One region of the Paenibacillus shenyangensis genome, then DNA from elsewhere that is predicted to be linked to it. Evidence: predicted binding sites of a transcription regulator. Region 1 holds the regulator's gene; each other region holds the start of a gene.
The links. Region 1 encodes Rex, which represses fermentation and respiration genes when NADH is low (regulators of the CRP and FNR family bind a similar motif). Its sites were predicted from a motif close to TTGTGAAATATTTCACAA; they were not measured.
Positions count from the first base shown of each region.

Region 2: H065_RS0107950 (L-lactate dehydrogenase) is a predicted target of Rex. The motif match lies at 1,427-1,444, and genes of this name have one in related genera.
Region 3: nirB (nitrite reductase large subunit NirB) is a predicted target of Rex. The motif match lies at 2,122-2,139, and genes of this name have one in related genera.
Region 4: H065_RS0100420 (formate/nitrite transporter family protein) is a predicted target of Rex. The motif match lies at 1,957-1,974, and genes of this name have one in related genera.

Region 1 is NZ_AOIG01000011.1:10,289-18,529, reverse strand. Features, by position in the region: T-box leader at 419-654, shown strand; gene H065_RS0109990 (2-isopropylmalate synthase) at 789-2,348, shown strand; gene H065_RS0109985 (cell wall elongation regulator TseB-like domain-containing protein) at 2,507-3,043, opposite strand; gene H065_RS0109980 (amidohydrolase) at 3,074-4,381, opposite strand; gene H065_RS0109975 (redox-sensing transcriptional repressor Rex) at 4,362-5,021, opposite strand; gene dinG (ATP-dependent DNA helicase DinG) at 5,018-7,912, opposite strand.
Region 2 is NZ_AOIG01000009.1:23,438-31,678, forward strand. Features, by position in the region: gene H065_RS0107945 (hypothetical protein) at 1-28, opposite strand, end outside; gene H065_RS0107950 (L-lactate dehydrogenase) at 324-1,280, opposite strand; gene H065_RS0107955 (NADP-dependent oxidoreductase) at 1,822-2,838, shown strand; gene H065_RS0107960 (CcdC family protein) at 3,055-3,555, opposite strand; gene H065_RS0107970 (response regulator transcription factor) at 4,140-4,529, shown strand; gene H065_RS25505 (ATP-binding protein) at 4,547-7,540, shown strand; gene H065_RS0107980 (GGDEF domain-containing response regulator) at 7,659-8,241, shown strand, end outside.
Region 3 is NZ_AOIG01000005.1:139,339-147,579, forward strand. Features, by position in the region: gene nirB (nitrite reductase large subunit NirB) at 1-1,963, opposite strand, end outside; gene H065_RS0103695 (alpha-keto acid decarboxylase family protein) at 2,456-4,138, opposite strand; gene H065_RS0103705 (2-thiouracil desulfurase family protein) at 4,675-5,157, opposite strand; gene H065_RS0103710 (SLOG family protein) at 5,257-5,874, opposite strand; gene H065_RS0103715 (hypothetical protein) at 6,000-6,212, opposite strand; gene H065_RS0103720 (hypothetical protein) at 6,370-7,125, opposite strand; gene H065_RS0103725 (glucose 1-dehydrogenase) at 7,163-7,948, opposite strand; gene H065_RS0103730 (VWA domain-containing protein) at 8,185-8,241, opposite strand, start outside.
Region 4 is NZ_AOIG01000002.1:90,486-98,726, forward strand. Features, by position in the region: gene H065_RS24840 (ATP-binding protein) at 1-773, opposite strand, end outside; gene H065_RS0100420 (formate/nitrite transporter family protein) at 1,008-1,901, opposite strand; gene H065_RS0100425 (FAD-dependent oxidoreductase) at 2,255-3,616, opposite strand; gene H065_RS0100430 (ABC transporter ATP-binding protein) at 4,122-4,988, opposite strand; gene H065_RS0100435 (FecCD family ABC transporter permease) at 5,213-6,238, opposite strand; gene H065_RS0100440 (FecCD family ABC transporter permease) at 6,235-7,290, opposite strand; gene H065_RS0100445 (copper amine oxidase N-terminal domain-containing protein) at 7,636-8,241, opposite strand, start outside.

The DNA of each region.
Region 1 (8,241 bases):
TAAGGCAACTCTATGAACTTTATTTTACATAAAATAATAATACAAAATCCGAAAATGATACGTTTGCTTGATGCAGACGAACTCTTTCGGATTTTTTAATTTGTCGAATATGTTATATCAAGCAATCCATATTTTGGAGCAAATTCGTATAATTCATTATTATCTACGGGCAGTATTTATCTGAAAACGCCTATCTGCCTCTATATCACCAGCAAATATATAGTACTATCCCAAAAAAGCTTATTACTATACTAACGCTTTTGGATAGTCTGCTGCAAGTTTGGCAAATCCGGATAAGGCTTGTTTTTGGCTATTGGTCTATGCTATATTGTGTAAAACATTTACATATTCAACCTTTTGTATGGATTTCTTACGTATAATGTTCTTGTTATATATTATACTTGAATCTTAATAATAGCCAAATGTGCTGATTAGAAGTAGTAGGATTGATAAACCTTACAGAGAGCCGCTGGTTGGTGCAAAGCGGTAGCGCATATCATTCCGAACTGATCTATGAACAGCTGCCTGATATGTAGGGTATGCCGGACTTCCACCGTTACAGGGATAGATGGTGATTGCCATCGAAAAAGATGATACCCTGTACTATCGGGTTATCAATTAGAGTGGTACCGCGGGTTCAGCCCCGTCTCTATAACAGAGACGGGGCTTTTTGCTGTTCTGATTCCGGGTCAGGGCAGCCCCGCTTTATATATATGGTTTAGGGATATGGTTGAAAGTTGTATCGGTTATGTATGGAGAATCACCACTATTACTCAGGAGGAATGGATATGAACCGTAATATTATTGTACTGGATACAACACTGCGTGATGGCGAACAGGTACCTGGGGCACGAATGAATCTGGAGCAAAAAATCGAATTTGCCCATCAACTCAAAAGGCTGCAAGTGGATATGATTGAAGCCGGCTTTCCCGCTTCTTCCCGTGGGGATTTTGAGGCTGTACAGCGAATTGCAGCTATTACCGGTCAATCCATGGCAGTAACCGCACTGGCACGAGCGGTATCTTCGGATATTGACGCTGTTTATCAAAGCATCAAAGCTGCAGAGCATCCATTTATTCATATTGTGCTGGGTACTTCCAATGTACACGTAACGAGCAAATTTCAACGTTCTCATGAAGCTGTCCGTCAAATGGGGGTTGATGCTGTCAAATATGCACGTACGCTGCTGCCTGAAGTCCAGTATTCGACCGAAGATGCTTCAAGATCCGACTTTGAATATTTATGGCAAACGATTGAGGCCGTGGTACGGGCAGGTGCGACTATTATCAATATTCCTGATACGGTTGGTTATGCGGAACCGGATGAATTTGGACATCTGATCCATCGTATTCATGACCGGCTTCAGAATCTGAATGATCGGGTTATGCTGAGTGTTCATTGTCATAATGACCTGGGCATGGCGACTGCCAATACGCTGAGTGCGATACGTAATGGTGCCCAAAAAGTAGAATGTACGATTAATGGCCTTGGCGAACGTGCCGGTAATACGTCACTTGAAGAAGTGGTAATGGCACTCAAGGTCAAAGAAGACCTCTACCGCTGTACAACGGGTATACGTACCGAAGAATTGATGAATACCTCACGGCTGCTGACGCATCTGACCGGTCTTGATGTGCAGGTAAACAAAGCCATTACAGGAGAAAATGCATTTGCCCACTCTTCGGGCATTCATCAGGATGGACTGCTCAAGGACAAGAATGTATATGAGATTATGTCTCCCGAGCAGGTCGGTGCGGGTGCTATGGAACTGATCCTGACCGCACGGTCCGGACGCCATGCCTTTCGTAATGCAATCGGCAAACTGGGCTATGGCGATCGTCAGCCTGAAGAAGTAGAAGCATTATTTGCCGCATTCCTGGAACTGGCTGATCGTAAAAAGGAAATCTATGATCATGACCTGCTGTTTCTGCTCAGTGAATCTTCCAACCGTAATGAATCCGACAAACTATATTCTCTTGATTCTTTTCAAGTCATCACAGGAGATCTGCATCCCACTGCTACCGTACAGCTGCGTAAAGGCGAATCGGTGTATACGGGAAGCTCTACCGGTGACGGTCCGATTGATGCGCTATACAGTGTGGTTCGTCAATTGACCGGAATCGATATCAGTCTGAGACATTACAAAATCAACAGCATCTCACGAGGTCAGGAAGCGATCGGACGTGTCAGCGTACAGATTGATTACGAAGGACAGACCTATTCCGGCCGAGCGATGGATACGGATATTATTCGGGCCAGTGCATTGGCGCTGATTAACGGGATCAACACGCTGCTGCTGGACACTCCGCATCGAGATCATCGACAGACTCTGGTGCAGACTCCATAGGCTTCCCGCTAGGATGTACGTCATTCTCTACGCAGAATAGGTGATAATATACAAAAAAGCGGCTGCATATGAGATTACTATCTCTGCAGCCGCTTTTTATATTCATTTTCTTATGGATCGTTGTTAATCATTCATGACCTGGTAACAATATCGCCGGATTAATTGCCGGACAATGTGTTAGGCAGCTCCATCGGTCCACCCAGCTTGGTGCCATCACGGAAGTTGTAAAATACATAGTAATAATGATCTCCTGATTTGGCGAATACCTGCCATGTGTATTTACCGTTGTACGAACCCGGTAGGGTACGAACCACTTCAGCACCTGGCAGATCTTTTTGTACCAGCTGATCCACCTGTTGTACATTTATGGTTCCTGCTGTTTTCTCTACATGTACAGCATTGGCTCCCTGTACCGGAGTGCCGTCTTTATTAAATTTGACCCAGACCATTACTTCCTGCTGCTGATCATTCTGTCCCTGCACTACCCAATAGATCGACTTTTCATTCCAGACCGACTGGTACGTGCGGGTAAGCGAAGTCAGGTTAGCCTGCTTCTGGGCAATCTCCAGCGCTTCCTGTTCATGGCTCCATGGCTTGGCCATAACATGCACATAGAACTGGTTCACACATAGTACTATTAGACCTACTACTGTAATAATAATCGCTATCCACTTGCCACTTCCCAAATTTCGCAAGACACGCCATCCTTTCTGTTCAACTTGCGGTTAGCGTGTGAGCAAACCTTCAAAAGCAAGCTGTGCTTCACGGCGGATTTTTTCTTCATCCAACGTCAGCGATACGCCATCTTTGATTAGCTGCTTGCCGTCTACCCAGACATGCAGTACATCTTTGGCGCTGGCTGAATATACCGTGTGAGAGATAAAGTCCGTAAACGGCAGGAAATGAGGCTGATCGATATTCAGAGATGTGATATCGGCTTTCATTCCCACTGCAAATACGCCTGTGTTATCCAGGAATACGGATTTGGCACCATATTCGGTACCCATACGCAGAGCTTCCAGTGCAGGTACAGCCGTAGGATCACCGGATACGCCTTTATGGATCAATGCGGCCAGGCGCATTTCTTCAAACATATCCAGATTGTTATTGCTTGCAGGTCCATCCGTACCCAGGGATACAACTACGCCTGCACGCAGCAGATCAGGTACACGTGCTACACCACTCGCCAGCTTAAGGTTGCTGCCCGGGTTATGAGAAATGGTTGCTTTGTGGGCAGCCAGTTTTTGAATCTCTTCATCAGTCAGATGAACAGCATGTGCCAGCAAGGTTGGACGAGTGAATACACCCAGTTTTTCCAGATGATCTACCGGACGCAGACCGTAGTCACGTACGTTTTGTTCTACCTCAGCCACGGTCTCGGACATATGGGTATGCAGTGGAACATCCAGATCATGAGCAGCCTGCACGAATTTCTCGATAAATGCCGGTGGACAAGTGTACGGGGCATGTGGAGACATCATTGTGGTGATGCGTCCATTCGCTTGACCATGCCAGTCGCGTACGAATTGTACCGCCTGGTTAAGCTTCTCGTTCTGCTCTTCTTCCGAGCACAGACCGATAACGCCGCGCATCAGGACTGCGCGCATGCCGGATTGCTCAACGACTTCGGCAACACGCTCGGAACGGTCATACATATCAAGGAATGTTGTTGTGCCGCCTTTGAGCATTTCCAGAACAGACAGTGCTGTACCGATGTAGACATCATCACTCGTAAATTTGGCTTCCATCGGCCACATTTTCTCCTGCAACCATACTTGCAGAGCCAGATCATCTCCATAACCGCGCAGCAAGGACATGGCCGCATGACCATGACTGTTCACTAATCCGGGAATAAAGAATTGATGTCTACCGTCTACGATCGTCATGCCTTCCTGATCAGCAGGCTCCTCTTCGCCCAGATAAGTAATCACATCATTCTCGATAACCATGTGTCCGTATAATACAGATTTTTCTCCATGGGAAGCTGCGAAGATTCCGTTTTTGATCATCCATTTACTCGGTGAGTTGTTCATTCGTCTCTAATTCCTTTCCATCTTCAAGGTAGTAGGCCAGACTCAGCAGATCGGTAGTAAAATCTGCTGTATGCACACGTACATGTGGTGGTGTTTTCAGGATAATCGGTGCAAAATTCAGAATCGCCTCGATGCCTGCTTCAATCAGCTGATCGGCAACACGCTGTGCCTCGGTATTGGGAACGGTAATAATACCGACCCGGATATGCTTGGACTTCACTGTCTCGGACAGCTCATCTATCGGCTGTACAGTCAGCGTATTAATCTGGGTCCCTACCTTGGGTGTATACGAATCAAAGATTGCTATAATCTTCATCGTCTCCTGCAGATAGACATTATAGTTGGAAAGCGCGTGTCCCAGATTACCTGCTCCAATCAGCGCGACATTGATCTGCTGATCAAGCTTCAGGATATGACGTATCTTCTCAATCAGATAGGATACATCATATCCGATTCCTTTACGACCAAAATCACCAAAATAAGCAAGGTCTTTACGAATTTGGGCTGGGTTGAGATCCAGTTTTTGTCCCAGCTCCTGCGAAGATACAGTGGGTACCTCACGGGTATGCAGCTCGTTCAGGTATCTTAGGTAGACAGGTAATCTTCGCACGACCGCTTCTGATATTTTATCGGATTTCATGCTTGCTCCCCCTCTTGATTTGCAGCATCCTTCTCGTTCTCACGATGGCTCAGCCATTCCGCAATACGGGGAACCATTTGCTGCGTAGGCATATGTTCCATTTTGGGACCGGGCAGCGAATACAGGAAGTGCTTACCATAATACGATTCGATAACACGGGTATCATAGATAAGTACAATACCGCGGTCATTCGCTGTCCGGACCAGTCTGCCAAAGCCCTGCTTGAACCGGATAACTGCCTGTGGTACAGATAATTTCATAAATGGATTTTTCTTCTCTTTTTTGAGCCGTTCACTTTTGGCTTCTACCAATGGATGATTGGGCGGCTGGAAAGGCAGTCGCACAATCGCCAGACAGGTCAGTGCCTCTCCGGGAATATCGACGCCTTCCCAGAAGCTGCTCGTCCCCAGCAGTACGCAGGCCGGATGCTCCTGGAAACGGCGGGTCAGCTTGGTCCGGCTGCCTCCATCCACACCCTGTCCGAATACGGCAATATCGCTCTGTGATAATTTCTCCTTCAGAGGCTCGTACACCTGCTTGAGCATGCGATAAGAAGTAAATAAGACCAGCATACGTCCGCGCGTTGCCTCGGCAGCATCTGCCAGCGAACGGGCCAGCATGCTGACAAAGTGTTCATCACCGACACTTCCCTTCACGCTTGGGAAGTCTCTTGGGATCAGTACAAGTGACTGTTCCCGGTAATTAAACGGAGATTCCAGCATCGAGGTATTCAGCTTGCCCTGCTGCTCGGCTTCCTTAAGCCCCAGTTGTTCGATCATGTACTGGAAATTTTTGTCGATCGACAGTGTTGCAGATGTCAGCACAATACTTTTCTTTTTGTCAAAGAAATGCTCTTTGAGCTGCTGGCTGACATCGACCGGAACAGCATACATCTGCAGCGATTTGCTGCGATAATTGCCGTTCGCTTCATACCAGTAGACCGTATCGTCACTATCCAGCTTGATAAAATGACGAAGATCATCGCGAACACCGGTCAGATCCTTGAATAGTCCCGATACATCGGTTACGAGTCCATCGCTATCCAGCACCTCATCCGATTCCTTGATCTTGTTCATGACCTGTTCACCCTTACGGATAATCTGGCTAAGACCAATATAAATCCGATTTTCCAGCTCCGCGATTTCGGCCCATTCTTCCGGTTTCTTTTGCGGCAGCAGACGAAGGGTAAACTGCGCAGCCTCGCCTGGAGCCGCATCACTGCGCTGTGGCAGCAGAGCGAACAACAGCTCACTAAGCTTATCCCAGTCTTCTTTAACATCTGTTAGTTCCGGATACAGATTATCGATGGCTATTGCCCACTCCATACCGCGTTCACTGCCAGAAGATCCCAGCTGCTGACGCAAAATCGCCAGCTGACCGGTCTTGCTGTCCTTGAACAGACGCAGCATTGGATGAACCAATGTGAAATATTTCATGTGCATGCCCAGATGTTTGCCGGCTACATCTTCAAGATGATGAGCCTCATCAATAACCAGATGCTCGTAGGCAGGCAGCAGCTGATGTCCAGCCTTGATATCGGTAAACAGCTTGGAATGGTTCGTAATTACCACATCTGCTGCACCGGCTTCATGCTTGGCTCGGTGATAAAAGCACTGCCGGAACCATGGACAAGCACGTCCCAGACAGGAATCGGTATCACTGGCGACCGTTTCCCAGAAATCGCCACCGCGGTTGCCCATATTGAGCTCTTCATCATCCCCGGTCTCGGTAGCTGTCAGCCAGACAATCATCTGGGCAGCGATCAGCACATCTTCCTTGGGACTCTGAAATTCCTTTGTATTTATTTTATGCTCAAATTTGCGCAGACACAAATAATGCTGGCGTCCCTTGAACACGGCAGCACGAAAAGCAAACGGAATCACTTGTGTCAGCAGCGGAACATCCCGTTCGCGCAGCTGTTCCTGCAAATTAATCGTATGCGTGCTGACCATAACTCTCTCGCTGTTTTTGACGCTATGATAAATGGAAGGCAGCAAATAACCAAGCGATTTGCCCGTTCCGGTTCCTGCTTCAATCAATAAATGCTTCTCATCCGTAAGTGCGCGTACTACTTCGTCAAACATCTGATTCTGCGGCTCACGTTCTTCATAATCCGGCAGCAGCTTGCGCAAGTTGTCTTTGACCTGTTCCAGGAACTCATCAAAGGACACATCTGCCAGCGGCATGCCTTCTCTTGCTTCCTCGGCAGAAGGGATATCCATCCAGTCGCCTACTTTCAGCGCAAGCTGGCGGTAGAATCGATGTTCATCCAGATCCTGTGCCGGCTGTGCTTCACGCTGCATGCGCACACCATCAAAGTACCAGCCCAGATCACTATCCTGATTGTCGAACAGCTCTGCCAGGCGCTGTACTGTAATCAGCGGCAGACCATCCAATTCTTCCAGGCATTTCAGAAATACATAGGCTGTCGCCAGTGCATCACTATCCGCCTGATGGGGACGATCATGTTCGAATCCAAGCGAGCTGCTGACCATACTCAGCTGATAACTAGGCAGATTCGGGAAAAATACACGCAGGAAATCCATCGTATCCAGCACTCTGCCGGTAAACGGCAAATAACCGGTACGGTCCAGTGCACGCTGCAAAAAGCCCAAATCAAAAGCTACATTATGTCCGACCAGCACTGCATCTTCCAGTAGCGGAATCATCTCCAGCATCACGTCATCCAGTTCTGGAGCGTCTGCTACATCTTCGTTGCGAATACCCGTTAATCCGGTAATAAATGGAGGAATCTTCCCTCCGGGTTTGACCATGGAGCTGTATACCTGTGTAATCGTTAAATCATGATCTATAACAGCAAGACCCACCTGAATGATATCATCCGAGGACTGGGTTCCTGTTGTCTCAAAATCCAGTACGGCAAATTTCATGGATGTCTAAATCCTTTCCTTGCAGTCGTCACACCTGATGTCAAAATGTTCACCTATCAGCATACCAGAACAGGACGGTTTTGAAAACGTGGCGAGGTGACGGAAACTGACGCATTCGGCATCCCCATTATCGCGGCTGCCCAGCAATCTCTCCCCGACCGCCCCTTTATTCTGTAGATGCATAAAAAAAGGTGATACATGACGTGTTTGACAGGCACGCAGTATCACCTTGCTTAGGCGTTATGTTTCTTTTATTATACATGATTTCCTCTAGTACGCCTACGCATATTATCTACCTGGACAGACTGCAGATCCGGTTCATAGCTCCA
Region 2 (8,241 bases), on a different contig from region 1:
GCATATCCCAACTCAGTATCTTATTCAATGCGATGTTTTATGTAGTCTTTTAACATTCGGTATGTAGTCAAGTAGGATACAGAGTAATAATAAAAGCAAAATACTGAAACAGAAAGAACCCGAATTAACCACCGGGTTCTACATATCCATATGATCGCTATCTGCCTATAAGTTCATAGATAATACCTATAAATCACTGGGTCTTATAAGCCTATATCACTATATTCAGTATTCGCTTTTTTGTCCTTAATTGTAAATCCAATATGGGTGTATAGCTTTGTGCATATAACGGCCTACATATCAGCAGGCAATCGTCGAACGTCTTACACCATCACTTGAACCTGTTCAATTGCCGAGCGAATGACCTGACAGGAATGGTGGAATTGACGCTGTTCGTTGTCATCCAGTCGCAGCTCAATGATTTCCTGTATACCTTCTCCGGAAATGATGGCCGGTACGCCTGCGCATACATTTTGTTCGCCATATTCTCCATCCAGAATGGAAGATACAGCAATAATCCGGTGCTCGTCGTACAGGATCGAGCGGGCGATATGAGCGAGGGCATTGCCGATTCCAAACTGGGTATGGCCTTTGCGGGTGAAGATCTCCCAGCCGGCATCCCTTGTCTTGAGCGCTACATCATCCAGACTCAGCTCTGGGAAGCGGAGAGCATGTTGTTCCATAATATGCAGCAGCGGCTTACCGCCAATTGTCACATGTGACCAGGCGACGAACTGGGATTCACCATGTTCACCCAGGACATAACCGTGTACGCTGCGCGGATCAATCGAGAATACATCGGACAGAATGGTTTTGAGACGGGAAGAGTCAATGGACGTGCCTGTACCAATAATGCGTTCACGCGGCAGACCCGAGTATTGCCATGTGAGGTAAGTGACCACGTCTACCGGATTGGCGGCAACGATGAATATACCATCAAATCCACTTGCCATAATCGGATCGGTAATCTCGCGTACAATCTCGGCTGCTTCGTGTAGCAGAGTCATCCGGTCTTGCCCTGGCTTAGGGTTGGGACCCGCTGTAATGATGACGATATCCATATCTCCGCAGTCATGCAGTGTACCTGCGTATACTTTGGTACGATGGGACGTAAAATCCATACAGTGCGACAGATCCAGCGCCTGGGCGACTGCCTTTTCATGGGTACGTCCAACCATCATAATCTCGTCGGCAATCGACTGGTTAATCATTGAATAGGCACATCCTGCCCCGACCATTCCTACGCCGACAATTGCTACTTTTCTGTTCTTTTTACCCACGCTGTACAGCCCTCCTGCTATTCGTAATAATAAGATATTCCCGACCTTGCCGGGAAATACATAAGTTAAAGTAGGATGAGTAGTGAATTTAAATGTTAGTTAACTTTCCATATTTACTATTATACATACTTTTATCGGAATGATAATAAGGAAATATGTCACAATAATTAACTTGTGAGTTAGAAAAGATAGGAAATGTGTCTGATTTTCTGCCTATACATGCTCAAAAGCGAACAATAATGCCTATTTGATCTTTGGAAAATGAAACAAAGAACGAAAATCAAAGCGATCTCCAATAAAATATCGGTAAAAGAGCAAATGAACAGTACAGTTAAGCGAAAATAAAATGTCCAAGAATGATAAACAAGTCGTTCATTATCCAAGCAATGATATATAAATAGATAAATTTCATCTTAATTTCAGGTAAGAAGGGTAATAATAAAAGGTGGCATGCCAATGATACTGAATAAACGGGATCATTGGGCATGTGGATGTTCTATATGATGGAACGCAGATACTTATACTTTTGGGAGGAATCAACATGGCTGAAGAACAAAATGAATATATTGCACTGGCGAGTCGTCCGCAGGGTACACCTGCAATGGAGAACTTTTCGTTTAACAAGGCGGAACTGGGTAGTCCGGAAGAAGGACAGCTGTTAATTAAGACACTGTACGTCTCTGTCGATCCTTATATGCGCGGACGGATGAAAGATGCCAAATCGTATGCGGCACCCTTCCAGGTGGGAGAGCCAATTACTGGTGGCTCGGTCGGCAAGGTTCTGAGCAGCAAGCACCCCGACTATCAGGAAGGCGATATTATCGCAGGCGGCTGGGGCTGGCAGCGGTATGCAATCGTGGATGGTAACGGTCAGCGCAAGGTTGACCCGGAGCTGGCGCCGATCACTACCGCACTTGGCGTACTCGGTATGACTGGATTGACTGCTTATTATGGTACACTGCGCATCGGTGATCCGAAGCCGGGCGAGACGATGGTCGTATCCGGCGCAGGTGGCGCTGTTGGTATGATTGCCGGACAAATCGGTAAAATTAAAGGTGCACGGGTCGTCGGCATCTCCGGTTCCGATGAGAAGAACCGTTATCTTAAGGAAGAACTGGGATTTGATGAAGTCATTAATTACAAAACAGACCAGCCGATTCGTGAAGCGCTGCAAAAAGCATGTCCGGACGGTATCGATGTCTATTTTGAAAATGTAGGCGGGGATATTACCGATGCCGTTATTGAGCAGCTGAACCGTAATGCACGTATTCCGCTGTGCGGACAAATCTCGCTGTATAATCAGGAAAACCCCGAGCTTGGACCACGTATTCTGCCAGCGCTGCTAACTCGTACAGTGCTGCTCAAAGGCTTCCTGGTGGGCGATTATGCCGATGAGAACGTACAGGCACTGCAGGAACTGGGACAATGGGTACGCGAAGGCAAGCTGAAATACAAAGAAAACATCGTAGAAGGATTTGACCGGATTCCTGAAGCTTTCCTCGGACTGTTTACCGGTGAGAATCTGGGTAAACAACTGGTCAAAGTAGCAGAAGAATAAAACGGTATGTTCTCTATTCATATGAAGTTTAAATAAAAAGCTAGCCTCCGGATCAGACCGGATGGCTAGCTTTTTTGATTATATTTCCGTTTATTATTTTGCAAATATCTATCGTGTTTGAAGAGATATCGCGTGCAGGATAACGCTTCGCAGGCTGCTGTACGTATCCTCTGGGAACGTATAGTGGCCTGCGACAAGTTTACTTTAATTATGCAGTTATACGGTTGGCCGGGAATCGGCAGCTTCGGTGATCTTGCGATATTTGCGGAACATATCAAGTCGCCAGTGAAGCAGCGTACCAAATGCCAGAATAAAGAATACACCTGCTGTCTGCGGGATGGTAATGTAATGCTCGATAAAGCGGTGCAGCAGTAGACGAACCAGCAGCAGTCCGATCAGAATAAACAAAAAACTTTTGGAGCGCTGTACAACTACATCGGTCCCGTTATGTTCAAACCGGGTTCCGCGAATCAGCGGGTACGAGAAAATAAACCAGCCCACCAGAAAAGCACCCAATGCCCACAGCCAGGTCACCCGAAAATCAGGAACCACAAACATGAAAAAGCCGGTGCTCATGCCGAGCGGTGGAATCAGGATCTTTTTGGCGTTAACCGGCCGGTGATTGGTTCGGGAACGTACGAGAATAGCGGTCAGAGCAATAACCAGCAGACCGACAGTAGAGCCTATCTGTAAAAAGGAGGGACTGAATTGTAACATGATAAAGGACAAACCCCTCTCCGGAATATAAAATATGTTGAACTGCAAACTACTTTTGAATAAACAAAATGCTTGGTGTCCAGCAGGACATGGAACATGCAGTAAAATACTTTATTAGTATATCATATTTTGGGGATCAACCCTATTGCACACGATTACCCGTATGAACATCTTTCGACGGTTTAAATTTTGAAATAGAGTCTGCAGGTACCGCCAATCCATACACACAGAATCTCCGTAAATAAGTTATATACGTCGCTCTGTGCGATCGCAATGTCCTGATCGGAAAGCAGCAGATTACGCATTAGGTCCTATTTGTATATTACACTTGCTGACCGACATTAAAGAAGGAAGTCTGGCCGTTTGCTGCTCATCGATAAAAGAATGTCTGGAATGAGATACTTGTCTCAACACTAAAGCAAACTTTTGCAAAGGTGATTCGTGATCAGACAAACAGAAGCAGAAAAGTATAATTATGTTAAAATTAAATTGCTATTGTTTTTAAATTAGTCCATTTATTGTTAATTGGTATATAACAGCAAATGTTCATTTCATCATATTTAATATACAGGGAGGAATCGATGATGTCATCATTTGAGATTTTAATAGCGGAGGATGAACCTGCGCTGCGATTTTTGCTGCTGGAGACACTGGAAGATGAAGGGTACAAAGTAACGGAAGCCGAGGACGGCGGACTGGCAAAAGAAAAACTGGCGGAACAATCTTATGATCTGATCATTCTCGATTATATGATGCCGGAAGCCACCGGGATTGAAGTCTGCGAATGGCTGCGTGGTAGCGGCAGTGTCAATGAGGACAAGCCGATTATTCTGTTAACTGCCAAAGCACAGGAAAAGGATCGAATGCGGGCGGAACAGGCGGGAGTTACCCTGTATATTTCCAAGCCATTCAGTCCGCTACAGTTGCTGGATGCCGTAGAAGAACTGTTATCCGGTACGCAGAGGGATAACTGATGCAGGCCGGCGGGGGATTGGCGCGCAGAATTGCCCGGTGGACTATCGTTATCTTTCTGATTTTTGGACTGATTGTATTTGCAGTGGAATGGATGTTTAAGCAGCAGGTCTCACAGATCACGGATCAGATCAACTATCATCTGGATCAGCAGAACCGATTGCAAAAAATGGAAGAAGGTTATCGCTCTACGGTATCCAACTTCCGTGCGTATTTGGCGTTTGACCGTGAAGATTTTCTGACAGCAGCGCGTACCGACAGAGATCAATTCCGTAGCGAACTTGAAGATTATCGCGCACGATCCAACCACTCTACCAGTATGGCTGCACAGCTGGATAGTCTGGTTCGCCAGAGCGAGGAATATTTTAGCTATTTCCCCGCTATTCAGCAGATGAAGCAGGAGGACAATCAGGCGGAGATTGAGCGTCTATCCAGGACGACGACTGTATTGGTGAGCGCTGTAAATGAAGAAATGGAACAGATGATCACCAATGAACGTGATGAAGTGACGATGCTGATGCAGAAGAGCCAGCAGCTTAATTCACTGGTGCTGTTTATACCACTGGTATTTATTGTGCTCGGATTAATAGCAGCGCTCCTGCTCATCCGTTATCTGCGGGAGCTGATCGTCAAGCCCGTCATACAGATGGAATCTGCGGTCCGCCGTATCAGTCAGGGAGAACATGTACGACTGGATCAGCGGATAAATGAAGACGAGATCGGTGGACTCATGGACGGTATTAATCATATGAGCGACCAGCTGCAGGAACGTCATCAGGAACTGGAAAAAAATCTGCGGCATATGGCTGAACAGCATGATGAACTGGAAGCACAAAATGAAGAGATTCTGGTACAGCAGCATGAACAGGAAGTGATACTGGCCAAGCTGACCGACCGGGAGAGACAGCTGCAATTGATTAACTCCTATCAGGAAAAGCTGACCGGATTCACCACCATGAGCGAGTTTCTGGAAAACAGCCTGCGAGCGCTGCTACAGGCGACCTATCATGATGCGCTGATGCTCGTTATTCAGTCGGAGCAGGATACTTCGGTATTTCATACTATTCATGCGATCGGATGGCCTGGGCATATGGAGCAGCCTGATGGAACCGCATTGTTCGGTCCGGCGCTTCAGGTCATGGAAGAAAAAAGATCTATCGTACGCAGCCGCGTACTGAGCGGCGAAGAACGCGGTATTCATATGGGATACGAACGTGCGGATGATCATTATTATCCGCTGTGTGATGACCAGATGAGAATCATTGGTTTTCTGTTGCTGACCAGCTATGGAAGTGCAGCGGTACAGATTCATGACAAGATGCTGACTGAAGGGCTGATTAACCAGTTTGGCATGGCTTATCAGGCACAGCTCGCGGGAGAAGAACGTCTCAAACAGAGCATTCGACTGGAAGAACTGAATGCCGAACTGGAAGTAGAAAAGCTGATGATTCGACAGCAGCGGGATGCTATTCAGGAAATTATCGATTCGCTGCATGAAGGACTGGTGCTATGTGATCGGGAAGGAACGGTATCCTTTTCCAATGAGCAGGTCAGCCGTGTACTGCCAGATCTGCGCACAGGTGCAAGCATTATGGCGTTGGGTGATTATCTGGATACACACAGCGTTCATGCAGAGAATCTGGGTGCACAGATTCAGCAGGCGATTGAGGGCGCGGCGAATGACTGGAAGACCCAGTTCTCTCTCAGGGGCCGAGATGGTTCCGTTTATTATCTGGAATTGTATATCAATACGATTACGGGAGCCGATATGAAGGACTATTATCTGCTGGTATTCCGTGATCGTACCGAAGAAGAACAAGCCGATCAGATGAAAAATGAGTTTGTCAGCATCGTCTCCCATGAACTGCGTACTCCGCTGGCCAGTATCCTCGGCTTTGTGGAGATTCTGCTGCATCGCGAAGTGAAGCCGGAGAAGTCGCGCAAATATATGGAGACGATTCACCGGGAAGCCAACCGGTTGTCCAATCTGATCAGTGACTTTCTGGATCTGCAGCGGATGGAGTCCGGCAAGCAAAACTATACCCGGGTGCCATTTGATCTGAGACAGGTAGTACACGATGTTGCCCGTCAGTGGGATGGCAAGCAGGAGCATCATATTCAGATACAGCTGCCGGAATCGGCTTGCTTTGTGGAAGGAGATACCGATCGTATTACTCAGGTAATGCATAATCTGATCAGTAATGCAGTGAAGTATTCACCAGGTCAACCGCAGATTGATGTGAGGATAATCGATGGCGGAACAGATTGGATCGCCGAGGTGCAGGATTATGGACTTGGCATACCCGATGAAGCCCGCGACAAAATGTTCGGTAAATTTTACCGGGTGGATAATTCGGATCGTCGCCAGATTGGCGGAACCGGTCTGGGGCTGGCGATTGTACGCGAAATTGTGCGCGATCTGGGCGGAGAGGTTTATTTTGATTCCCGTCTGGGTGAAGGCAGCACGTTTGCTGTCCGCTTACCCAAGTTCCTTGTCCCGCAGCTGGACAACAAAGTCGTTATTATCGAAGACGATGATAATCTGTCCGGACTTATCCGGGCTACCTTTGAAGAGCAGCAGTACGATATCCTGTCGCTGAATACTGCCGAAGCCGCCATACTCAGTCTGGAGCGGAGCGAGAAGCCGCCCCTGCTGTGCATTGTAGATATTCGGCTGTCCGGATCGCGTAGCGGCTGGGATTTTATCAGCATCCTCAAAGGCCGGGAAGCCAGTCGACATGTACCTGTTATTGTCTCGTCCGCGCTTGATCAGCCGGGTGATTTTGCCGAGAAACCCAACGAGAAGTACTTGCAAAAACCATTTACCGTAGAGCGGATGAAGGAGCTCGGTATTGCTCTGATTCAGCGCGGAACCCATACCAACGATGTGGTGATTGCCGGGCACAATGAGCAGGTAATTCAGTCGGCACTGAAAAAGAATGGACTGCATGCCGTACAAATGCAGGTCAACGAAGACTTTATTAGTGTGGATCTGCTGGGCGAAGAAGACTGATATCTCCTCTGAAATGGGTAATGGAACAGTAAAAGGAAATTATTTCGGAAAGAAAACGGGCTGCTTCGTTGGCGCCGCACCATAAAAGCGTAAATGCAGAACAGCCGGAGGAGGCAGTATGGATAAATATCAGCGGCTTTTTATCAAACAGATGAAAGATAAAATCAAAAAAATGACGTCATCCGGTCAAATGACACCCGAGCCGGAGCTGTATCGTCTGGTGCATTCTGCCAAAGGAACCTCCGGCACAATTGGACTGGAAGACTGGTTTAACGTATCTGCAGAATTGATAGAACGTCTGGACCCGGAAGGGGAGCAGGTGTGGTCAGCAGAGCAGATTCGAGAGCTGCTGGCACCGATGGTTTATTTGTTTTTGCTGGCAGATGAAGATCCAGAAAAAGATGATGTGCCTGCAATGGAGCCGGAAGTACAGCCAGCCCCGGCGTATCAAGGTACATTACTGGTGGTGGATGATGATACGAGTCTGCTGCAAATGCTCAAGGATCAGCTGGAGCAGGCGGGCTATATGACATTTGCCGCTTCGGACGGGACCCGGGCGATGGAGATTTTTTATAATATGAAGCCTGACTGCATTATTCTCGATGTGCTGCTTCAGGACAAGGATGGATTTGAACTGCTGCGGGAAATTCAGGCACGGAGTGAACAGTATCTGATTCCGGTTATTCTGATGAGTACAAGTG
Region 3 (8,241 bases), on a different contig from region 1:
CGCCCATGCCCATCGAATCCTGAGTACCAAAGCGGCAGAACTGCGAGCCGACACAGGTTTTGACGGTACGCAGCGATTTGGCGTAAGCATAGCCCGATGGCATATCAAGCTCTTCCCATACTTTTGGCAGATCTTCCTTCTCGACACCGATCAGGTCAATCCGCTGTCCGCCGGTCATTTTGACAGCTTTGACATTATATTTAACCGATACATCAGCGATTTTCTTGAGATCTTCCGGTGTAGTTACGCCACCGTACATCCGTGGTACCACGGTGTAAGTTCCATCTTTTTGGATATTAGCATTCATACGCTCGTTTACAAAGCGGGACGATTTCTCATCCTGGTATTCTACCGGATAGATCATGCCAAGGTAGTAGTTGATCGCAGGACGGCACTTCGAACATCCTTCCGGATTATGCCACTCCATCACGTTCATAACTTCTTTGACGGTTCTCAGCCCTTTTTCACGGATAGCTGCAACGACTTCATCACGACTGTGGGTAGTACATCCGCACATGCCCTGACTCGAAGCAACTGCTGCACCATCACCAAGTACATACTGCAGAATCTGCTCAACTACCGGTTTACAACCACCACACGAACGGGTTGCTCCGGTGCAGGCTTTGATTTCTTCGACGCTGGTCAATCCTTTGTCTTGAATGGCACTGACGATATCCAGCTTAGTGACACCATTACATCCGCAGACGATTTCATCATTCGCCATGGTTTCAACCGAAGCTTTTTTCTTGCTGTGGCTGCATCCGCCGGTACCCATCAGTTCGGCGTACAGTTCGTCGGTCATTGGTGCACTTTCACGAATCAGCTTTTGCAATTGAGCCGAGTCATTGATATCGCCGAACAATACAGCGCCGACAATGATATTGTCTTGTAAAATAATCTTTTTATAGGTTTTCTTCCAGTCATCACGTGCAGTGATCACGGATTGATGTTCATTTTCGATAAATACGCCTGCCGAGAATACATCGACGCCCGAGATTTTCAGCTTGGTCGATACGGTCGAACCTTCATAAGGCTGGCATTCGCTGCCACAGATATGCTTGGCAAGTACCATCCCTTGTTCAAACAGCGGTGCTACCAGACCATAACAGGTATCACGGTGTTGTACGCATTCGCCGACGGCATAGACATTGTCCATCGATGTACGCAGATAGTCATCCACGAGGATACCACGCGCCGCTTCGATACCGCTGTTTTTTGCCACTTCGATATTCGGACGAATCCCTGCTGCCATGACCACAAAATCAGCTTGCAGCGTCGAGCCATCCTTGAACAGTAGGCGTTCTACACGATCGCCGCCCTGCAGTTCAGCTGTCTGAGCACCCATACGGAACTTGATGCCTTGGCTTTCGAGTTCTTTTTTGAGCATAGCTGCGGCTACGGAATCGAGCTGACGTTCCATCAGATCATCCATCAGATGGACGACCGTTACATCCATGCCCAGACTGACCAGACCTTTGGCTGCTTCCAGACCGAGCAGGCCACCACCGATAACTGCTGCGGTACGATAGTTTTTGGCTGCTTCCAGCATCTGATGACAGTCCGCAATATCACGGAATCCGACAACACCCTGCTTTTCATGACCGGGAATAGGCAGGATCAGCGACTTGGAACCGGTAGCGATAATGACTTTGTCATAAGGGATCTGCATGCCGTTATCGGTTACGACCATTTGTGTATCCGAATCGATAGCGGTCACTGTTACACCGGTATGCAGTGTAATGTGATTCTCTTCATACCATTCATGGCTGTTCAGTACGATATCATCAATCGTCTGGCTGCCTTCCAGTACATAAGAGAGCATGATCCGGTTATAGTTGGGATGCGGCTCACTACCGATGACCGTAATGTCGTAGGCACCGCCCAATTTGATAATCTGCTCCAGTGTTGCTACCCCTGCCATCCCGTTACCAATCAATACCAAGCGTTCGCGTGTTGTGTTCATATGGATTCCTCCTGTGTTCTCTATTATCTCTTTATCTATCAGCATATCCGACGAATATGGATATTTATACCATATCATGTTACCAATTTCACAATCTTTATTATTTAAAATTAGATGTTTTCTTATGTTCTCAGTATACCTAGGATGCCTGGTTCCAGATGTGACATAGATCACAATGATTCAAATTTAATGCAATTTTTTAGTATTTATTTGTTGATATATCGTGAGCTCAACCTGTACTCAAAACTATTTTTTAGGAAATCCAATAATTGGATATTGATTCTTTTTCAATATAGCTTACGCATTTTCATAAACGAGTGATTACAATCACACATAATCCAAAATTACTGTGACACCCCTACGCCCAAATCGCCGTATCCAAAAGAAAAGCACCCCTCCGATTGGAGAAGCGCCCTTTCTTAATAATATGATTCGCTGGATATAACTTTATACTATGACGCCAGCTTCTCAGCGGTTGAAAAGATCTGCCGTTTACTGCTGCTTTTCTTGTTCCTGCATAAACTCGCGTATTTTCTTCATATAATCCGGCGCATCCATGGGATCGCCTGCAATCAGCTCGATCAGGCAGAGACGATGCTGCTGTTCCTGTTCGGCTTGACGGATTGCTTCATCCAGCTCTCCATTTGTTGTGACACAGGCAGTATAGGCATCTCTGCCAAAGGTGCTGATCAGTTGGGTGTAATTCCAGCCGGGAATTTCATTATACGTCTGCTTGGCTACTTCTTCTTTGACATTCAGGTATTTCTCGATCGTATATCCTCCATTGTTGAGGACGAAAATAATCGGCTTGCAGCCGTATTCCAGCATGGAGCTTAGCTCCTGCACAGTTAGCTGCATCGATCCTTCTCCTGTAAATAACAGCACCCGGCGATTCGGAGCTGCAATGCTTGCACCAAATGTAGATGGTGTAGCGTACCCGATACTTTGCCAACCGCCCTGTCCGATATACATCGCATTATGCGGCAGGCGCACCTGGGACATGCCATAGAATAGCGTACCTGTCTCGGTGATGACAATATCATCCTCCTGAATCAACTGCTGAAAACGTGGATAATAATAGCTTGTATTCAGCGGCTCCTCCAGCTGACCCTGCTGCTCGGTATAAGGGAATGACGTGTTTGGCACAGATGACATGCTCATCCAGCCCAGCTCAATCAGCTCACTAATCATATCTTCACCGCGGATATTCTGGTAAGCCGCTTCCCCGATCATCACTGACTGCGGCTGAATATTAATGACTTTATTCATATCGAGTTGAGCTGTAAAATTGGCGGTATTCGTATCCGACCAGATCAGTCCGAGAGCAATCACGGTATCGGCATTCTCTATCGTCTCTGTCACTTCCTGATTACCAAAGGCACCGCTGTACATGCCGATATAACGGGCATGACTCTCGTCGAATCCGCTTTTGCCCATCATCGTGGAGGCAGCTGGAATATTGAGTGCTTCGGCAAGCTTACGGGCAGGCTCCTGCCACCGCTGACGTAATACGGTGCTGTCGGATAGCAGTACCGCATTTTCCGAAGCTTCCAGCAGCTGGCGGGCATGATTGATCGCTGCCTGCAAAGAAGATTCGCTGGTCTGAAGCGGTTGCTGCTCGGCAGTATGCTGCAGCACTTGCTGAGTAACCAGATCGATCGCGACCATCAGGTAGACTGGTTTGCCGGTCGTTTTGGCAATGTGGATCGCCTGTGGAATCTCGAACATCGCATTCTCCGGGGTAAGAACCGTCGTATAGGCAGTGATCGGCTCATATACCCGCCGGAACACGTCATAGTCTCCATCAAGCAGCGTGTGGTGCATCAGCTTTTTGCCCTGTTGTGCCTGTGTTTTTGGTGTACCAACGATATGAATGATCGGTACATTCTCACTGTAGGCACCTGCGATTGCATTGCAGGCACTCATTTCACCTACTCCAAAAGTAGTAATCATCGCCGAGATTCCTTTGATCCGTGCATAACCGTCTGCCGCATAACCGGCATTCAGTTCATTGCGTGCCGGAACAAAGCCGATACCTTCGTATTTCTCCAATGTGTCGAGCAGCGTGAAATTATAATCTCCGGGTACGCCAAATATCTCCGTAATCCCCTCCTGCTGCAAGCTGTCCAGCAGATAATTACCCAGTGTTGTGCCCGTTTGTGTCAGTGTACTCATTATGATCTCCTCTCGTCTTCTCAGATTCCTAGTCCGTCATACAGATCGTAGCGACGGCTGCATTCTTTATAGTATTACCCGTTTGCGGAATAATTATTGAAGAAAGGCAGATTGGAGTGAAAGCGCAGATTGATAGTGGAGTAAAGTTGGGAGTCTGAATTATGGGTTGAGGCTCTGGATAATGGTAAATGGACACGGTCGGATGATGGATGAGTCAAGCTATGTAGACAGGAAACTGATCCGGTCAACAATCGAAAAACGATACATTGCCAGAATGCAGGCTTTAAAATATCCCTTTATAAAAACATAAAATATAAAGTGCAAATTAGCACATTAACAAAATAAAAAAGCAGCTCTCGAAGAGCCGCTTTTTACATTGAAACTATACGTCGGGCTTTGGCTTTGGCTTTGGCTTTGGCTTTGGCTTTGGCTTTGGCTTTGGCTTTGGCTTTGGCTTTGGCTTTGGCTTTGGCTTTGGCTTTGAAAGGGTAGCACTCACTATCTGTATTTCAACTTGCTTTTGTACAGAGTCAGCATTAGTCCATGCCGTCCTTCTGTTCTGCTGCCAGCAAAGCGGCACAAGTATGTTCGTCGACCACCTCGATACCGTTGCGCCGGAACAATGCAGCCGTCAATCCGGAACCCACGACTTTATTTCCTGTAAATGTTCCGTCATACACCATCTGACTGCCACAGGAAGGGCTGTTTGCTTTGAGCACAGCGACGGTAATACCCGCCTGCCTCGCTTGTACAAGAGCTTGTTGTGCTCCCTGCTTGAACGCGTCTGTCACATCTTCACCCGATACTGTCATGACACGGGCATGTCCTGCCCATACATCCTCTGCTGTACCGCCGACAATCTCTGCTGGATCTCTTGGCGTACTCATGCCGCCCAGCACTTCCGGACAGAAAGCCACCGCTCGACCGGAAGTTACCATTTCGTCCAGTGGACTGACCCGATTGCTTCTACCATCGTAACGACAGGCGATTCCAGTTAGACAAGCACTAATTCCAATCATTGGTGTTCCCCTCCCTTTAAGACGATTATCAGATGAATACAGACCGTAAGCGGCTCTTTTATCATCTATTTTCTTCATCTAAGAATGCTAAGTATACGATCATATCTCCTCAAACGAATCTGTCACTTTCTCCTCGAAACCCTCTTCAAACTGCTCCTCCATACGCTGCTCCTCCATACGCTGCTCATCCGCAATGGTCTGAATATCTTCCGAGCTGATGCTGATATATCGGTAACCCTCTTCTTGTTGTCTTTTCAGTGCTTCTTCTTTGAAAAAACGCGGACTACCTTCACCGGCATCTTCATCGTAAACGAGCAAAATACCATCTGTTTTACGAAACAGCAGTTCATCTCGCGCCTTGAACTGCCAGATGCCCTGATATGGCTGGTTGCTCACAATACCATGGAAATCAATACCTTTAAGTACCTCATTATAGTATTCTTTCTTGTCATCACTCCACCGCTCTTCCGCATTCGCAAAAGCAGACAGAATCGACACCCGCAGCTGCGGATACTGCTGCTTCAACTCGATCGCCACTTCACATGCCCAGAGATCGACACCGTACTGTCCGGGGGTAATCACCCACTCCAGTCCTTCTTCGATCAGCGGAATCAGCTTGCTGCGAATCGCCTGCTGGATATAAACAATGCCTTCATGCTTTTGTCCGAAAATATTCAGTTCATGCGCACGATAGCCAGTGACCATTAAGTTCTTCATATGCTGTGTTCCTCCGCTTCCGTCATTCTTCCGTACTATCATACCACAGGTGGATATAGACAAAATAAAGAACCAGCTCAGTCATACTGAACTGGTTCTCAGGGAAGTTCTGCTGATGCAGAGAATTAGGTTCCCATTTTTTTACGCTGATTGTTTACCTTTTTGGTCATCTGGCTTTTCATCTTCTGGCCGCCGCTTGCAGTCTGACCACCCGGGCCTTTGCCCTGGTTGTTTTGTTTCTTCTGTGCCAGCAGTTTTTTGGCTGCTTCTGCCTGGCTCAGTTTCTTCGCCTCTACGGATTGCTCTCCGGATGGCTGGGATGGTTGTTCTGTAGTCATTGTACTCACCTCAGCTAGATGATAACACACCGTGCGCAGCAACTCTACAGCTACTTTTGGTTAGTGGCTGTTATGGGAATAAAGCATTCCATCTTCAACCCGGAAAAAGCTGCGATAGCAGGAACGGATTGCTTTTGCGGTTGCTTGTTCAGTGACTTTATAAGGAGGACGGATTCAGCAGATATACCTGCTTGGTATCTGCATCGAAAGCTGCCAATATAGCTCCTTGACCCGAGGGTGACATGAATCGGCTGCGTTCCGCACCGCCAACAATCATCTCCGGTCGCAGATGATAATTATGTTGGGTCTGATGGGAACGTTCGTTAACCAGTGGCTGTCCAAGTTCCTGTGCAGTCAGACGATCCATCAGCAAATGGTCGTTGGTTGGTGCCTGATTACCGGTCAACTCGGAGATTCGGCGTAGTTCACCGGTCCGCTGATAATGGGTCCGCGTATACAGATAGCTGTAAATCCCCTCCGCATAGCGGCGGGAATCAAACGTAGCGATACTATTCAGCGCAACCTGCACATTGGCTCCATAATCGGCAGCACTGATATGCTCATGCAAATAATATTCGCTGTTCCGGTTAAAGTCCTCCAGCAGCCAGCCATACACTTCGGAGACGTTGTGATACTCGCCAAAAGCTGCCGGATCGCCCAGATACCGATAACGTCCTTCATTATAATCAAATCCGTGAATCCCATCCTCTGCATACGGACGAGGCGATATGCAAGATAATCCCTCCGTGCCGAACAGATGGATGGTATACGCCTGCTGATCTTCCAGATGCTCATGGGTAAATGACATCAACGGCAGAAAATAACAAGATAACGCCGGATTATCCAGCACCTGGGCAGGCTCGGGATACAGCTGCACTGCAGGACTGGTACTTGATGGGTTCAGGGAAATCATAATCGTTCCACTCCTTATCCGCTACAGGTGTGTAGACTCAGCCATTACCGCCTTGGAATGAAGGATATTTGGTCATACCGCCGTCAGCAAAGAGAGTAATGCCCGTTACATAACTCGCTTCCGACGAAGCCAGCCATACGGCAACAGCAGCAATCTCTTCCGGTTTGCCGATATAACCCATAGGAATCAGCTTTTCGACTTTCTCTTTTTCTTTGGGATCAGAGAATTTCTCGGCGTTGATCGGTGTGTTGATCGCTCCCGGTCCGATCGAGTTGACCCGGATACCGTTAGGCGCATATTCCATCGCCAGGGTCTGGGTCATCATTTTCACGCCACCCTTACTTGCCGTATAGTGTACAAAATGTGGCCAAGGAATAATCTCGTGTACACTCGACATGTTGATGACGCTGCCTTTGATATTGTGCTTGAGCATATATTTAATCGCTTCGCGGCTGCCAAGGAAGGCACCGGTCAGATTGACGTTAATGACTTTGTTCCAATCATCCAGAGTCAGCTCATGCGACGGTACCTCGTTCTCCATACCGGCATTATTGATCATAATGTCCATACTGCCAAAATGGTCATGTGCTGTCTGGATTACCTTTTCTACATCTTCTTCCTTGGACATGTCGCCCTGCAGATCAATTGCCTGTCCGCCAGCTTCCTTGATCTTCTGGATCGTCTCTTCCACACCATCGTGGTTGCTGTGGTAGTTAATCACCACATTAGCTTTTTCCTGCCCAAAACGCAGGGCGATCGCCTGTCCAATTCCTGTTGCTGCGCCGGTAACAATGACTGTTTTGCCTTCCAGATCCGGATACATGATATTGCCTCCTCTATGTGTAATTGTTCTTTGTGAGCCTTTATTTGGCATATTATCGTCTGTTGCCTTACCTGCTATTCGCGATATATCGGTGTATAACCATGCGGAACAGGTTAGCAGTATACAAAGAATCGTTACACTTAAATGAGGACGAATAAACATCCTGCCGGCATTTAGCTGTCATTCAGCTATTATTATAGTATTGATATAGAGAGCCGCAATTTGCAGGCAATCACTTATTGATCCATCTGTATACCCAGTCGTGTGACCAGTTCATTCAGGTCCTGTCCTTT
Region 4 (8,241 bases), on a different contig from region 1:
ACGCCGTGCATGCTTTCTAGCCGGATCTCGCCGCCCATCAGCTCTACCAGATGCTTGCTGATCGACAAGCCCAGACCGGTTCCTCCATAGACATGTTCCTGATCGGAGTGAAGCTGGCTGTATACTTCGAAAATATGCTTCAGCTGCTCTGTCGACATCCCGATACCGGTATCTTCAATCGCAATTTTCACAGTAAGCTTGCCTTTTACCATAGGTGGCAGCATAAAAAGAGAGACTTTAATATCCCCCGTATTCGTAAATTTAATAGCATTTTGCAGTAAATTCATAATGATCTGCCTTACCTTGAGCACATCGCCAATCACGAACAACGGGATATCCGAATGCACATTCAGATGCACACCGACTCCTTTTTCAAAAGCACGGGGAGCGAGTGCATAGGTCAGATCCTCTATTGTATTAATCACGTCAAACGGATCTTTATTCAGTTTCATTTTGCCGGCTTCCATCTTGCCGATATCGAGCAGGTTATTTACCAAAGCCATCAGAGAATTACTGCTGGTCTGCAGAATCTGTACATAGCTGTTCTGCTCTTCATCCAGTTCGGTTTTGTACAACAGTTCAGCCATTGACAGAATACCATTCATCGGTGTCCGGATCTCATGACTGAGCATGGCAATAAAATTGGATTTATCTTCAGCTACCTTTTGCGCATCGGCTCTGGCTTGCTGACATTCACCCAGTTCAAGGCGAAGCTGCTGTAATTCCATCTCCAACTCTTGCTGTCGCTCTACTAATTTTTCTACATTTTTCATGATTACACCTCTTGAGCCTCAATGGCGTATGTAGTGTATCTATTACCCAATGGTCGGCTTTTCAATCAATCTAGTCAGTTGATCAGTCTGATTGGAGCTTATAATACTAGAAAGTATACCTCTATCTAACAATATAAAATCGCGGTAAGCATTCATCTCTTCAGATGATGCTTACCGCGATTTATATTTATTATAATCACCGATTTGACGAGGTAACATGAAGCAAGTGTTGTCTTACACCCGATCGCTATGCTGCAAAGCCATCGCTGCAGGCGTCCCTGCACTGGCTGTAGCACTGGATGACTGATATCCACCGACTGCTGGACCTGTTCCTGCTGCAGGCACTGAAGACGGAGACTGCGGCTTGTGTACATAGGCTACAAAATAGGCACAAGCGACGAATAGAGCCCCTCCTGTCAAATTACCGAGCCAGACCGGCACAAAGTTCATCAGATATTGTCCCCAGGAATAATAACCTGCGAAAATCGCAGCCGGAATCAAGAACATATTGGCAACAACGTGCTGGAAGCCGATCGCAACAAAAGCCATCGTTGGGAACCAGATACCCAGAATTTTGCCACTGATACTATCTGCACTGTAAGACAGCCAGACGGCCAGAGCGACGAGCCAGTTACAACCAATACCGGACAGGAACATTTGCAGGAAATCCCCTTCCAGCTTGTGACCGGCCATCTCTACCGTCTTGGTTAAATAAGGTCCGGTCTCCGTCATGCCCACAATATGCCCGAAGAAATAAGCGACAAACAGCGCTCCCATCAGATTGGCGATCGTGATCGCAAACAGGTTCCGTACCATCTCCATGCTGGAGATTCGTTTGGCCATACGAGCCAGCGGTACCGCCATCATATTACCGGTCAGCAGTTCCCCTCCGGCAACCAGTACCAGTATCAGGCCAACCGGGAACAGCGAGGCCCCGATAAAGTTGGCAAAACTGCCCCAGGATTCCGGCGTATTGGCAATAACTCTAATATCCAGCAGAAATCCGATCGCAATAAATGCTCCTGCCAGAAATCCGAGTACCAGCATCTGGGTCCAGCTGGAACGTGCTTTGGTCACACCGGTCTCTATCGTATTCATAGCAATTTGCTGCGGTTTGTAATAAGCCATGATATGATCTCTCCTCTATGTGTATTTCTCATATTTCAATTTTAATGGATATACTTTGTGAAAAAAGTAACAAATGTCACGATACCCATAAAAAAAGCCCGTATGCATAAAAACCATACGGGCAAATAGAAGGAAGACATTTGTGATAAACCGTTACGCTTGACCATGAATATATGTTAACGGCAGAGAGCAGAACCTACTGCATCCCGATAAAATACCGATTGGCAGCCGGATGTTCAAAGTTCGAAACCCTGTTTGACAGGCTCTGCTATACTGCCGGAATAACCCGGGAAAGATTGTGTTGCATTTCACATAATCAGTTAAAGAAGATTCCGAATACTGTTCCTTCAGACTTAGATCGTAACCGGCTGTCTGGCTTCTACCGGAGCCAGCGCCTGCAGACCTACACTGTTCAGGTAGTTCCACGGTTTGTTGTAATGCGGCTGGAAGAAGAAGTCCACGAATGCCAACTGATCTACGGTCATACCGGTCTGGATACATACCGAGATGGTATTGATCGACTGGGTCAGATCGGCTTCGGACATAATCTGTGCGCCCAGAATACGACGGCTGTCTTTTTCATATACTACTTTTAGAGTAACTGTCTCATGGGTTGGCATGAACTCTGGACGATAGTGATCCTGGAAGGTGGAAGTCTCCACATCCAGACCCGCCAGACGGGCAGAAGTCTCGGTCATACCGGTACCGGCAATATTCTGCTCATAAATCTTGATACCCGATGTACCCTGTGTACCCATATATTCATTGGTTGGGGTCACCAGGTTACGTGCTACAAGCGTACCCATACGTACGGCATTGGTTGCCAGCGGGATATAGGCATGTTGACGGGTCGGGTTGTAGAAGACGGCACAGCTGTCACCAGCGGCAAATACGTCTTTTTTGCTGGTCTGCATGTATTTGTCGACGATAATGGCACCATTGGGCAGCATATCGACCTGACCGGTCAGCAGTTCAGTTTGCGGACGGAAGCCGATGCAGAGAATAACCATATCGGCAGCGTGTTCGCCTTTATCAGTAACAACGGTGCTTACTTTGCCATTTTCACCATTGAACTTCACGACTTTCTCACCCAGTGCCAGCTGGATTCCTTTGCTGGTCAGCAGATCTTCGGTACGGGCAGTAAACTCAGGATCCAGGTATTTGCTGAGAATGCGATCTTCGGCATCGATCAGGGTCACCTGTTTGCCGTTCATCTCGAATGCTTCGACCAGCTCGACACCGATATAACCGGCACCAACGACTACAATATTACGGGCGGATTTGGCTTTTTCGATAATCGTGTTGGAATGGTTAAAATTTTTGGACAATACGATATTATCCAGTTCGATACCTTCGAACTTCGGAATGATCGGCCAAGAGCCTGTAGTCACGATCAGTTTGTCATAGGTGTCAGTCAATTCAATACCTGTAGTCAGGTCACGTGCAGTCAGCGTCTTGGCATCGGTATTTACGGAGGTCACTTCATGCAGCATCTTGGTAGTGACACCCAGCTCGGCCAGCTGCTGTGGCGAAGAGTAGAACAATCCCTGTGCATCCTCTACTACGCCACCAACATAGAGTGCAATACCGCAAGACAGGAACGAGATATTGTCGTTACGTTCGTATACGGTAATCTGTGCATCCGGGTATAATTTAGCAGTGTTTACAATAGCGGAAGTTCCGGCGTGAGTACATCCAATAACAGCTACTTTCATGATTGTTTCCTCCTGAGTAAATCTGTATTTGATGAAGCTTGTGTCTGTCATGTCATGGTAGTAAGTGAACTGAAAATCAAACGATAAGGTCAACATCAGATGATGTATTCACAGGCCATCTGTCCAAGTGGACAACGAATTTTTTCCGCTTGTGAATCATTTCACCTTGTAGTCTTATTATATTGTGATTTTTATCACATTACAATAGGTTTTGGTAATGTTCATACTTTGTTCAATTTTTCACATTTTATTCGTGAGGGGATATATTGACCCTATTCGTAGAATGTGCTGTAAGTAAATGTAATTAATGGTTGTTGGTAACTAACTTTTGGCAAGAGGCATTTCAATGCAAGACGCTAGGAATGTATGACTATAGCGATATCCCGATAGTCTCATATATAACAAAAAGCCGCTTCTCCGGCTGATTCCGGTAGAGGCGGCTTTCGAGTGTTCTTGTTATGAAGAAAGGAAGAACTTCATGCTGCAGATAGATAGGATATAGGAATTAGTTCTGAGCAGCGGTACGCAGCTGACTGTGTTGACGTACTTCCTGTACCTGCTGCTCGGCAGCAACCGCGGCATGTACATTACCTGCCAGCGCATATGGCAGACAGAGTGGTACGCCGCTGCGCGGATCAACCACAATATCGGCTTCAATCCCGAATACATCACGCAGCACATCGCAGTTCATGACTTCAACCGGCGTACCTTCAGCGATCGCTTTGCCCTTTTTGATAGCAATCATATGATGGGCATAACGGGATGCATGATTCAGATCGTGCACAACCATAATAATGCTGCGGCCGGATGTCGCATTGAGCTTCTCCAGTAGCTGCAGTACTTCCAGCTGATGCGCCATATCTAGATAGGTCGTTGGCTCATCGAGGAACAGAATCTCCGTATCCTGTGCCAGGGACATGGCAATCCATGCACGCTGGCGCTGACCACCGGAGAGCTGGTCAATCGGACGATCATGGAAATCCATCATACCCGTTGCTTCTATCGCCCAGGCGATTTTTTCCTTGTCTTCGGCTTTCATCGAGCCAAATCCTTTTTGGTATGGGAAGCGGCCGTAGGAGACCAGTTCCGTTACTGTCAATCCTTCGGGAGCGGTTGGCGTCTGAGGTAGAATAGCGAGTTGCTTGGCGACTTCACGGGTAGACTGCTTATGGATTGATTTGCCGTCGAGCAGCACGGCACCGGATTTGGGCTGCATAATACGTGCCATCGTCTTCAGGATCGTGGATTTCCCCGATCCATTCGCACCGACCAGCGCAGTAATCTGGCCTTGTGGAATCTGGATATTCAAATCCTCAACAATCAGACGGTCCTCATAGGCAATGTCCAGCTTCGACGTCATCAAACGCACCATAGTTCATCCATCCCTTTCAGTCAGCTGCAGATTCGTATTCTGCGCTGCTTTATATAATAGTGGCAAATCCCGGCAATCGTATTGCTGCTGCCAATGACTCTGTCTGGCAGACATCATTTACGAATTGCATAATCATTCATTTATTGACGGCTATCAACGACAGAGGTATATATCCAATGGATTTTTACTCTCCAAAAAAAGACGTAATTCGCTTGAACCGTATTTCAGGCTCTCGAACGGGCCAGCAGATAAAGGAAATAAGGGCCACCGATAATTGCAACCATAACGCCTGCCGGGATCTCGGCATTCTCCATCAGTGTCCGGCCGACCATATCCGCGATCAGCAGCAATACTGCGCCGATCAATGCCGATACCGGAATCACATGTTCATATCGCGGACCAACCAGACGACGGGCAATATGCGGACCCAGCAAGCCAATGAATCCGATCCCGCCACTCACTGCCACACACGAAGCGCTCAGTGCTACCGCGATAATCAACAGCAGCAGACGCTGCTTGTTCAGATAAGAGCCCAGCCCTGTCGCTGTATCGTCGCCCAGTGAAAATACATTTAGTTGTCTTGCTTTCCACAAAGCTGCCGGCAGCAGGACGATAATCCATGGAAGCAGTGCAATCACGAACTTCCAGCTGCTGCCCCAGATACTGCCCGCCTGCCAGGTCGCGATAAAGTTAAACTCATTCGGGTCCATCTGCAGGGTAAGCACAATCATCAGTGCATTGATCCCCGCCGCCAGCGCGATACCGGACAAGACGAGTCGTGAAGACGAGATGCCTTTATCCTTTTTGTAAGCCATCAGATAAATAATCGCTGCAGCCGCAAAGCCGCCTACCAGTGCCAGCAAAGGCATAAACATTGGCGATGCGGATTCACGCATCGGATTCGTAACTACGAACAGTACGACAGCCAGTCCCGCACCGGAGTTAATGCCGAGTATACCGGGATCGGCCAGTGCATTGCGGGACACCCCCTGCAGAATCGCACCGGCAATCGCCAACCCTGTGCCAACAAGCAGTGCAATCACAATACGTGGCAGTCGGAATTCAAACAGAATCAGATTCTCCCGCGGCGTACCACCACCAAACAACGTACGCAGTACTTCCGTGGGTGACATTTTGGTAAAACCTGTATTCATGCTGAGTAGCAATACAATAAAAGCAATAATGAGCAGTGCAACGATTGTAATCGTCGTTCGCACCGTACGTTTACGATTAAAAATAACTGGACTCAAAAGTTATCCCCCACTTTCTTCCGAATGACATAGAAGAAGTAAGGAACCCCGATCAGGGCAATCAGCGCACTCACCGGTTGTTCGGTCGGCGGATTCAGCAACCGTCCGAAAGTATCGGCGAAAACAAGCAGCAGCGCTCCCAGAATAGCAGAGGTTGGAATAACCCATTTGTAATCAACACCGACCAGTGCACGGGCTGCATGAGGAATCATCAGACCGATGAATCCAATCGCGCCCACGGTGGAGACCGAAGCGCCTGCAAGCACCATGACAACCAGTACCGCACCGAGACGTACCAGACCGGTTCGCTGTCCCAGTCCAGAGGCAACATCGTCTCCCAGACTGAGAATCGTTATCGATCGGGACAACAACAATGCCCCAATGAGTGCACCAGCGATCCATGGCCACAAAATATCAACCTGAGACCAGGTTACTCCTGCCACACCGCCTGCATACCAGAATGCCAGATCTTGCGATATCCGAAAATACAGTGCAATTCCTTCGGATAATGCAACCAGCATCGCCGCTACGGCAGAGCCGGCCAGTGCGAGCCGTACCGGTGTCAGACCGCCTTTGGCGATTGAACCGATTCCGTAGACGATTACTACGCTGACAGCAGCACCGATAAAGGAAAACATGATGAGCTGATTAAAGCTCATCCCCGGGAAAAAGGCAAAGCACAGCGCCAGCATAAAGCCTGCACCGGCATTGACTCCGAGCAGTCCCGGATCTGCCAGCGGATTGCGAGTCATCCCCTGCATCAACGCACCGGCCACTGCAAAAGCAGCACCAACCAGTGCGCCAGCGATCGCCCGCGGAAGCCGAAGCTCCCAGATCACCTGGTGATCCTGATTGGCCGGGTTAAAAGCTACAATAGCCTGCCAGACCACATCCAGCGGAATCTGTCTGCTGCCTTTTGCCACTGAAAATGCCAGTCCGGCCAATAAAAGCACAAGCCCGCCAATGATAATCAGCAGCGCTGCATAAGGACGCGACCAGATTTCTTCTTTCGGCGAGGTCTGCCGGCCTTTCACAAACGTACTGCGAGTCATAAGCAAGCCTCTTTCTGCATCAGTAATGGATTTTATATTATAAAAAATGGTGGATTGTCTGCTAGATTGTGAAAAAGTATAGATTCTTCATGATAATTTCATCTATTTAAAGATACTGATAATCATTATCACTTGTCAACCGATATCAAAAAAAAGCCGCCTAAATTCTCATGAAATTCAGGGAATTTGGCGGTGGAAGTGAAATATTCCATATGGGATGATGCGATATAGAACGTAGTAAGGTTCGTTTGCTGCTTTAATTAGCTTAGATGGATAAAGATATCATGTGCTGCAGATTCTCATCATTTGCGGAATATAAAGTAGGAGATCGAAGCGTGGTTATACTTATTTGGTTTCCTGTTCGATAGGGAAAAGCTCATCCAGACTTTTCATGTCTTTTTCTCCATATATTGTGGTCTTGCCGCTTGTACTGATTTCTCCATATTGTGCGAGACCTGCATGCGTAGACAAATAGTAATACATAAGGTTTGTCTGAATAACCGGGCGTTTACCGTTCTCCTTGATGATGCCTTTGATATAAAAAGGGGCATTGGCAGTTGCTTTCTTACTGACGGCTGCTTGCCATTGAAGCTGTGCTGAATTATCCGTGATCCGGTAATAGCTGATTACGCCGTCACCTTCAATGAAAAATGCATTTGACATATTCTTGGGGAAATACAGACTGATAGAACCGACACTGTTCTCTGTACCCTGGATATCCGGCAAGGTAGAGATGATGGGTAGATGAAGTGCAGCAATTCGTGCCTCGGTGAGATTGGAACTTTGAAGCTGACTGTGCTGGGTAGAGCTTGCTCTGGCGACATATACGGTACGTGTACTCGCGTTCCATGCTACATCACAGCTGAAAGCCTCGGCAACAAAGCGCATCGGAACCAGCAGACTATTATTCACCAGGATCACCGGCTGTTCAAGTGTCAGCGTCGTCTGGTT